Regions from separate parts of the Anoxybacillus sp. UARK-01 genome, predicted to be linked through region 1. Evidence: riboswitches for the same ligand, from Rfam matches in the RefSeq annotation. Region 1 holds a riboswitch; each other region holds the start of a gene.
The links. A riboswitch is a leader RNA that binds a small molecule or an ion and turns the genes downstream of it on or off. The one in region 1 is predicted to bind S-adenosylmethionine.

Region 1 (2,200 bases):
CTTGAAGCAGCTTTTCAACCTTTTTCCAAACTTTCAGCCCTTTTCCGTTTCCTGAGATTTTATTAACAACAAAATAATAGATCATATCGATCGTTCCCTCTAATCAAAGATCGTAACATGAAAATCCCAAACAAGGTCCCGCTTTACATCGGGACGCTTGTTTTTCTCTTTTTACTTTACCGATTTGAGAATTCCGGCCATTTGCTGCTCGTGCCGAAGAAAAAATAAAGGCCCTACCGTTTTTCCTCATGAGCGGTACCCTAAGCGATGGCAACCGTCCTTTTTCTTGTTTCACTCCCTCTCACTAAGGTAAAGGTTTCGAAAGGATCAATGAGCATAGCGACATGCCATTTAGGAGACAAGAACCGCCCATTTCGCTGAGTCAATCTCATTCCGCTGACATTCGTTTCCATGTCTTTTCCTCGAATACCAGCATGCTCATCTATTTCGACTTCCATAGCTCCCTCTCCTTTTTCTTTTCTAACGTTTTTAATCAATCTGCCCGACCGGCAGCCCTTGCTCTCTTAGCTCCCGCCAAATGTAACGATCGAGCGCATAGGGCTCTTCTGCTTTGAACACTTCCACTTCCGCCAACGTAAGTAACAGTTGAAACGGTTTTCCAAATGCTTGCCCATACAATAGAAAAAAGTTCGTATGGTGATCAATGTAAAAAATCGCTGTAGAATCCCATTGACGAAGCTGACGTTTCACACCGTTGGCAACATGTAAAGCGAATGAAGCAGCTTTCATATGGCACGCCATGTACCTGCGGATCGTTTCGCTCATCATTCTCGCCCCTTTCTCAATAAGGATGGTCACAAACGGCTCTGCCAAAATAAAAAGCTCTTTCCGCCATGAATGACGCGAAAAGAGCTTGAAGCCGTCCTTATCATTCAAAGCGAAGCGCTTTGCGGGTAGGAGCACCTTGCGTCAAGCGCAGGTTGCTGTGAAGTCATTGAGCCCGATCTCTCGTTCACTCTTGATAAGACTTATTCAGTTATTCCTATGCTACCATTATTTTATGGAAATGACAACCATTTTTTAATTTCCAAAAACCAGGATTTATAACATCGAAATAACAAGGACTTCTTCTTTACGATCGACCATCGTCGCCAGATCATTCGTCCTATTCCTAGCCCCCGCTAGATGATCCCCTTTCTTTTATAGGGACATATAAATGAACTTTACACTTTCCTTCCGGATCTGTTTCTGGATTATTCATACAAAATTCCAGGCACGGCCTATCATCCGCATCATACTCACTATTTGGCAACCACTGTCCAAATAAACTTTGATACGCAATCGCTAATTTATCAATCGTATCGTAAAACTGATATAAGGCATATAATCCGCCAGGTATTGTTTTATATTGAATATCGGGATCTTCCTCTCCCTTGAAACCGGTCGGCAGCGTCACACACGCATCATAGCGGCAAGCAAATTCTTCTACAACAAGTGGATCATCCAATGAGATGCCAATAAAATCGTGCTCTGGCGGATACAATCCGTTTCGGTTTGCCCATTCGTTTAATTGATTCCATGCATAATACGTTTCTAAATAGCTACCCACATGCCTAACAAAAGCCACTTCATAGTCAGGAAGCTCTTTAATCGTTATATTCATGCTCCATATTCTCCTTAATAAATGATGGTTAGCGTAAGTATAACGTATCGGAGCAGACCATTCTTCTTGATTCTTGCTTATATCTAATGAAATATTGCGATTTTGATGTTTTTTTCTTACGTCACTGGGAACCATGTGAAAATGTTGTTTAAAAGCAGCATTAAAATTTGAAACGGAGCCAAAACCACAGAGATTGGAGATTTCCAAGATAGATTTAGTCGTTTCAGTTAAGTAATACACCGACTTTTGCAGACGAATTTTTTTCACATAAGACATCGGTGTCATTCCAACAACCGAAGTGAAGATACGATTAAAATGATATTTCGAAAAATGGGAAACGTTGGCTAATGTATCAAGATGAATAGGCTCGTCATAATGATCATGAATATACTTGACGGCTCTTTCAATTCTTTCATAATAATCCCTTCTCATTTCATTGCCTCCTAATATTCGCTGAACCCTACTCTTTTGCTAATAGTATCGCATGGGAGCTATCACGATTTTCCCTCGTTCTTCAGCGGCAACTCTAACACCATTATGTTCGTAAATAATTCTAATTGCACCGTTTCTAATGAC
Region 2 (2,200 bases), on a different contig from region 1:
TTCTAAAGGCGGTTCAGATTTTGGCTCTGCTGATGGAATCGAGATGGTTGCTTGCTGCTGTTTCACTTGTTTCGTTTGAATTGGCGTGCGATCAATCAAGGCTTGTGCCATCGCCGCAATATGTTTAGGCGTCGTTCCGCAGCAGCCGCCGATCAGGCGGACGCCTTGTTCGCGAAAGGAGAGAGCCGTTTCCTTAAAATATTCGGCGTTCGTTTCATAAACAAGGCGGCCGTCGCGATAATCCGGAAGGCTAGCATTCGGATAAGCGGAAAGGAATGCGGTGCTGGGAAGCGGCACGGCTTCAAGAGAACGAATCATATGATACGGACCAAGATGGCAGTTTAATCCAACTACATCGGCCCCCAATTGTTCCAATTGGGAAAGCGCATCGCTGAGCGGAGTCCCGTCTTGCAGCACGCCAACACCGTGAAGGGTCACATGGGCGATAATCGGTAATGTTGTTTCTTTTCGGGCGATGGCGAGCACCGTTTGAAGCTCCTCTAAGTCGTAATAGGTTTCAAGCAGAATTCCATCTACTTCTTCGTGCAAAAGCACGTACAACTGCTCCCGAAACGTCCGTTTCACTTCTTCAAGAGTGATGGCGCTTTTCTTGAATGTGCGAAGACCGCCGATGGTTCCAAGAACATAGGCACGGCCTGAGGCCGCTTGTTTCGCTAGCTTTACAGCTGCGCGGTTGATTTCTTTTACATCGTCCTCCAATCCATAGCGTGCTAGCTTCATATAGTTTGCGCCATATGTATTGGTTTGAATGACTTCTGCGCCAGCGTCAAGATAAGCTTCATGAATATGGATAATATCTTCTGGTTTGGAGAGATTCAATTCTTCAAAACATCGGTCAATTCCATGGGAGTATAATAAAGTTCCCATCGCCCCATCGGCGATGATGATTCGTTTCTGCAATTCTTCTAAAAATCCCATGCGTATCACTCCTTCGTCTTCTTAAAAAATAAAAAAAGCCTTCTAAAAATAAGAAGAAGACTTTGGGTTGCTCCTTCTTATCTTCCAAGCATCAAGCCTGTCTGGAATTAGCACCTTGACATACAGTCAGGTTGCTGAGAGTTCACAGGGCCAGTCCCTCCCTCTCTCTTGATAAGAAAAATGAGTATGCAATTTTCAATCAATGCGTTATTTATAATTTAAATAATTTTTAGAAAATATTCAACTGCAAATTTTGATTATTTTTTAGATGGAACGGATCAGCGCTCAAAAGGCGACGATCAGGCAAAGTTTGTGGACTTACGCCAGGAAATCTATAGTTCGCATTTTGGTTATAAAAACAGCCTAATTCCTCCGAATTAGGCTGTTAAGACGAAGCGCACAAACCCCTATCGATAGTTGACAAATTGTACATCAATCGGCAAATCAGCTTCACGGATCGCTGTGATCACTTTTTGCAGATCATCTTTGCTTTTGCCGCTGACGCGGATTTGATCTTCTTGAACTTGGCTTTTTACTTTTAAGCCTGTGTTTTTAATAATCGTATTAATTTTTTTCGCATGATCTTTGTCAATTCCTTGAACAAGGCTGGCACGTTGACGGACCGTTCCTCCTGAGGCTGGTTCTATTTTTCCGTATTGAATATTTTTGATAGAGACCCCGCGCTTAATCAGTTTGCCGATTAATACATCTTTCAATTGCTCAAGTTTGAATTCATCGTCGGAAACGAGGATCAGTTCGTCTTTTTCTAAGGAAATGTCACTTTTGCTTCCCTTGAAATCGTAGCGGTTTTGAATCTCCTTCATGGCGATATGAATGGCGTTAGTAACTTCAGATAAATCTACTTTGGATACGATATCAAATGAGCTTTCTTTCGACATATATTACCTCCAGTAAAATTTGGTCATTTTGTTTTTATTATAGTAAAATGTAGCATGATAAACAATAAAAAGGAAGATGCATCCATGAAACAACTTATACCAGGAGAAATAAGAACATTAACCGTAAAGCGGGAGGTTCCGTTTGGCTGGTTTTTAGCGAGCGGTCAGGAAGAAGTGCTGCTTCATCAAACGGAGATAGACCGTCCACTTGCAATCGGAGAAGAGGTCCATGTCTTTTTATATCACGACCATCAAGGACGGTTGAGCGCTACAATGAAATCACCCAAAATAACAAAGGATACATATCATTGGGTGGAGGTGGTTGATGTTGTTCCAAAGCTCGGTGTTTTTGTTGACATTGG
Region 3 (2,200 bases), on a different contig from region 1:
ATGCCTTTCCTCCTCCTGCCGCTCCCTCTGGATGTCCATGCACCCCGCCTCCTGCATTAATGACGCTGTCGATGCCAAAATCGCGGATAAGGAGCGGAACCAGTCCTGGATGAATGCCGGCAGACGGAACAGGAAACGTTTGTACAAATACATCTTCCTTCGTTAATTCATGGGCAATGCCACTTGCGTCTTCCTTGGCCAGAGCAACGTTTCCATATGGAGACGGGAACAAGGAAAAATCCGCCCCTGCCATGCGAACGAGCTTGCCAAGCAACAAAGGATGGCTTACACCGTAAAATTCCGACGGAGTCAACGCCCCGCTAAACGCCGGATGCGCCATAATCGGAATGGAAATCTCCTCATCCTCCCGCAATCCTTGCAATACGTCCAGTCCATACGCGAACACGTTGAACAGCAGCAAATCAGCGCCAAGCTCCACCGCTCGCTTCGCTTTCTCTTTTAACTCAAACGTTTTTCCCGAAAGATTCACCGCATAAAGCGTTCTATGCCCTGTCTCTTCATATACGTGCTGCAAGACTTTTTTTCCTGCCGCAATTCGCTTTTCGAATGGCGCCTGTTCATTTTCAAATAAAATTTCATCATCCTTGACAAGATCTACGCCTCCAAGCGCCTGCTGTCTCAGTTGCTCGGATAAATAGGACAAATCGCGCCCGATCACACCTTTAAAAATGCTCATTAACAGCGGGCGGTCATAAACATCCAGCTTTGCGCGAATTCCCTTAATGCCAAAGCGAGGACCAGGAAATGCTTTCTTTAGATCATCAGAAAACTCTAAATCTATCAGCTTAATCGTGCCATCTAATGACAATTTCCCAAACACCGTCGTCAAAACAGCGGGCAAATCGACGCTGAAGTTGGCGCTTGGGTAAGCGATCTTGACCATTCCCCGCTTCAAGCGTTTTCCGAAATATTGATTGGCACGTTCGCTTTCTTCAAGCGGTTGCACATGCACAACCGTTCCTTTATGTTTACGCAGTTGTTCTTTTTCCAAAAACGGCAATTCGGTCCATGAACCGATCGTTAAGCCAAGCGCGATTTTCTCCGCCTTTTTCTCCAAATCAGCCTCATCATAAAGCAGATACGTGGCGATGACTTGGCTCATTCTCATCCCTCCAATTCCAATAAAAAAACCTCTTCCATAAGAAGAGGCTTTGGTTTCAACTCTTCTTATCTCTCAGCGTAATGCTGCAAGAATTAGCACCGTGCTTAACGTTGGTTAAGTCGGTTGCCGGGCTTCATTGGGCTCGTCCCTCCACCTGCTCTTGATAAGAATGACAGCTTCTATTCATTTTTTTGAAATTTTCATTTTGCAAATTTAATTCGAATTATGACAGGGATCATGCAGATTGTCAATTATTTTTTTACCGCTTGCTGAAAAAGATTGAGCTTAGCGATGCGCCGTGCCGCTTCTGTCAAGCGTTCTTCGCTTGTCAACAGCCCGACGCGCACATATCCTTCCCCGTGCTCGCCAAATCCAATCCCAGGCGCCACCACAACATGCGCTTGCTCAAGCAATAAATCAGCAAAGCGCTCCGAAGTCCAGCCCTTTGGTACCGGCAGCCAAGCAAAAAAGGAGCCGGCTGGAGCACTTACGTTCCAACCAATTTCCTGTAAAGCTCCAATGAACGCATTGCGCCGTGATTCATACAACGCTACCAACTCCGTCACGCATTGCTGTGACTCAAGCAGCGCAACCGCTGCCGCTTCCTGAATCGCACCAAACAAGCTGACATATAAATGGTCTTGCAAAAGATTGATCGCAGCAATCACACTTTCATTGCCAATCGCAAAACCTACGCGCCAGCCAGCCATATTATACGTTTTGGAAAATGTATAAATTTCAATACCGACATCCTTGGCTCCTTCCGCCTGCAAAAAGCTGATCGGTTTTTGCCCGTCAAATCCAATCGCACCATAAGCAAAGTCATGGACAACGCAAATTCCATGCTTTTGTGCAAACGAAACGGTCTCTTGAAAAAACGAGTCTGTCGCTACAGCTCCCGTCGGGTTATTTGGATAATTTAAAAACATCAGCTTGGCTTTCTCAACCACCTTTTCATCCAATTGACGATAATCAGGCAAAAAGCCGTTTTCGCTATAAAGCGGCATCATTTCCATTTTTGCACGCGCTAATGCCACTCCCGACCAATAATCAGGGTATCCGGGATCCGGCACAAGC
Region 4 (2,200 bases), on a different contig from region 1:
CGTGACAACGATTCGAGCGATTTGCGGTGAAACGCACCGCGAGGCATATGGCGCGGTTGGGGCTTTAACGGTTATTGTACCTGCGCTTGGGACGATTCTTGCGATTATTCTTTTCTCATTAGGACTAGGGATATGAACGAGGAGGAATGAAAAATGGTAGACGATCAAGTATTGTTCATAACAGGAGCGGCGCAAGGAATCGGCTTTGAAATCGCCAAATGCTTTGCTGAGCATGGCACGAAAGTCGTTCTTAGTGATATCAATGAAAGGGCTGTCCAAAAAGCAGCCGAATCGTTATGTGCACAAGGCTGGGATGCATGGGGACTGAAGTGTGATGTAACAAAAGAAGAGGAAATCAAACAAATGGTGGCTCAAACCGTTGCTCGTTATGGCCGGATTGACATTTTAGTGAATAACGCTGGGCTGCAGCATGTGGCGCCGATTGAAGAATTTCCTTCCGAATCGTTTGAGAAACTGATTCTCGTCATGCTTATCGCGCCGTTTTTTGCGATAAAGCATGTATTCCCCATCATGAAGCAGCAGCGTTATGGCCGGATTATCAATATGGCCTCGATTAACGGTTTGGTCGGCTTTGCCGGCAAAGCGGCGTATAATAGCGCGAAACATGGGGTCATTGGCCTAACCAAAGTAGCTGCTCTAGAAGGAGCCGCTCATGGTATTACAGTGAACGCTTTATGCCCGGGATATGTCGATACGCCGCTTGTACGCAACCAGCTGGCCGATTTGGCCGCAACACGCCGCGTGCCGCTTGAGCATGTATTAGAGGAAGTCATTTATCCGCTTGTGCCGCAGCAGCGCCTGCTGTCAACGAAAGAAGTGGCCGATTATGCGCTCTTTTTAGCAAGCGAAAAAGCAAAGGGAATTACCGGGCAGGCCGTTGTGATCGATGGAGGATATACCGCGCAGTAAAAAAAAGCTTGCAAATTATCAGAAAATCATGTAAATTGATAGAAAATCAGAAAATTCCATATCGTCGTTCATTCTTATCAAGAGAAGCGGAGGGAACTGGCCCAGTGAAGCTTCAGCAACCAGCCGATATCGGTCAGGTGCTAAATCCAGCGAATTGGTTTCAATTCGAAAGATAAGAAGAAGCGCTTTTGTTGATCTGTAAAAGTCTTCTTCTTAAAGAAGGCTTTTTTTATTGGAGGAAAGGAAGGAGAAAAAAGGATGGAAAAAGTAGAAACCTTACTGGCGCAGATTGGCAACAGAAGCGAGAAGCTGACAGGAACCGTCAATCCGCCTGTCTATTTTTCCACCGCTTATCGCCATGAGGGAATTGGCCAATCAACAGGATTTGATTACATCCGTACCGGAAACCCGACGCGCAAAATTGTAGAAGAAGCCATTGCTAAGCTTGAAGGAGGAGATCAAGGGTATGCATTCAGTTCGGGAATGGCGGCGATTCAGACGGTGCTTTCCCTGTTTGAAAGCGGTGATGAATTTTTAGTGTCTGCCGATTTATATGGAGGAACGTATCGGCTATTTGAAAGAGGCTGGAGAAAGTACGGCTTAGCGTTTCATTATGTTGACTTTCGCGACATACAATTAGTGGAGAAATCGATTTCGAAAAACACAAAGGCGATTTTTTTAGAAACGCCGACAAACCCGCTTATGCAGGAGACAGACATCGACGAGGTGGCGAAACTGGCCAAACGCCACGGGCTGCTTTTGATTGTGGATAATACGTTTTATACGCCTGTGATCCAGCAGCCGATTCGCCACGGAGCGGATCTCGTCATCCATAGCGCAACAAAATATTTAGGAGGCCATAATGATGTGCTCGCTGGTCTCGTCGTCGCAAAGGGTGAGCCTCTTTGTCAACGGCTGGCCGAGTATCACAACGCAATCGGCGCGGTCCTGTCGCCATTTGATGCATGGCTGTTGATTCGCGGCATGAAAACACTGGCGCTGCGAATGAGGCAGCATGAAGAAAATGCGCGGAGAATCAGCGAATTTTTGGCATCACACGAAGCGGTCACGGATGTGCTGTATCCAGGAAGAGGAGGCATGCTGTCCTTTCGCCTGCGTGAAGAGCGGTGGGTCAACCGCTTTTTGCAAAGCTTAAATGTCATTACATTCGCTGAAAGCTTAGGAGGAGTTGAAAGCTTTATTACATACCCGGCGACGCAAACACATGCCGATATCCCTGAAGAGATTCGGATTGCCAATGGGGTATGCA

Region 2: linked by a shared signal. The riboswitch ahead of B6A27_RS05270 (bifunctional homocysteine S-methyltransferase/methylenetetrahydrofolate reductase) and the one ahead of B6A27_RS08395 (hypothetical protein) in region 1 are both predicted to bind S-adenosylmethionine.
Region 3: linked by a shared signal. The riboswitch ahead of mtnW (2,3-diketo-5-methylthiopentyl-1-phosphate enolase) and the one ahead of B6A27_RS08395 (hypothetical protein) in region 1 are both predicted to bind S-adenosylmethionine.
Region 4: linked by a shared signal. The riboswitch ahead of B6A27_RS05765 (methionine biosynthesis PLP-dependent protein) and the one ahead of B6A27_RS08395 (hypothetical protein) in region 1 are both predicted to bind S-adenosylmethionine.

Annotation. Positions count from the first base shown of each region.
Region 1 is NZ_NASY01000038.1:1,554-3,753, reverse strand. Features, by position in the region: gene B6A27_RS08405 (diacylglycerol/lipid kinase family protein) at 1-85, opposite strand, end outside; gene B6A27_RS08400 (hypothetical protein) at 261-458, opposite strand; gene B6A27_RS08395 (hypothetical protein) at 490-834, opposite strand; SAM riboswitch class I at 884-989, opposite strand; gene B6A27_RS08390 (AraC family transcriptional regulator) at 1,133-2,056, opposite strand; gene B6A27_RS08385 (hypothetical protein) at 2,096-2,200, opposite strand, start outside.
Region 2 is NZ_NASY01000031.1:167,402-169,601, forward strand. Features, by position in the region: gene B6A27_RS05270 (bifunctional homocysteine S-methyltransferase/methylenetetrahydrofolate reductase) at 1-939, opposite strand, end outside; SAM riboswitch class I at 1,014-1,117, opposite strand; gene B6A27_RS05275 (YajQ family cyclic di-GMP-binding protein) at 1,347-1,838, opposite strand; gene B6A27_RS05280 (CvfB family protein) at 1,923-2,200, shown strand, end outside.
Region 3 is NZ_NASY01000057.1:26,743-28,942, reverse strand. Features, by position in the region: gene mtnW (2,3-diketo-5-methylthiopentyl-1-phosphate enolase) at 1-1,123, opposite strand, end outside; SAM riboswitch class I at 1,186-1,293, opposite strand; gene B6A27_RS17840 (pyridoxal phosphate-dependent aminotransferase) at 1,375-2,200, opposite strand, start outside.
Region 4 is NZ_NASY01000031.1:258,756-260,955, forward strand. Features, by position in the region: gene B6A27_RS05755 (GntP family permease) at 1-136, shown strand, start outside; gene B6A27_RS05760 (3-hydroxybutyrate dehydrogenase) at 154-930, shown strand; SAM riboswitch class I at 1,002-1,109, shown strand; gene B6A27_RS05765 (methionine biosynthesis PLP-dependent protein) at 1,189-2,200, shown strand, end outside.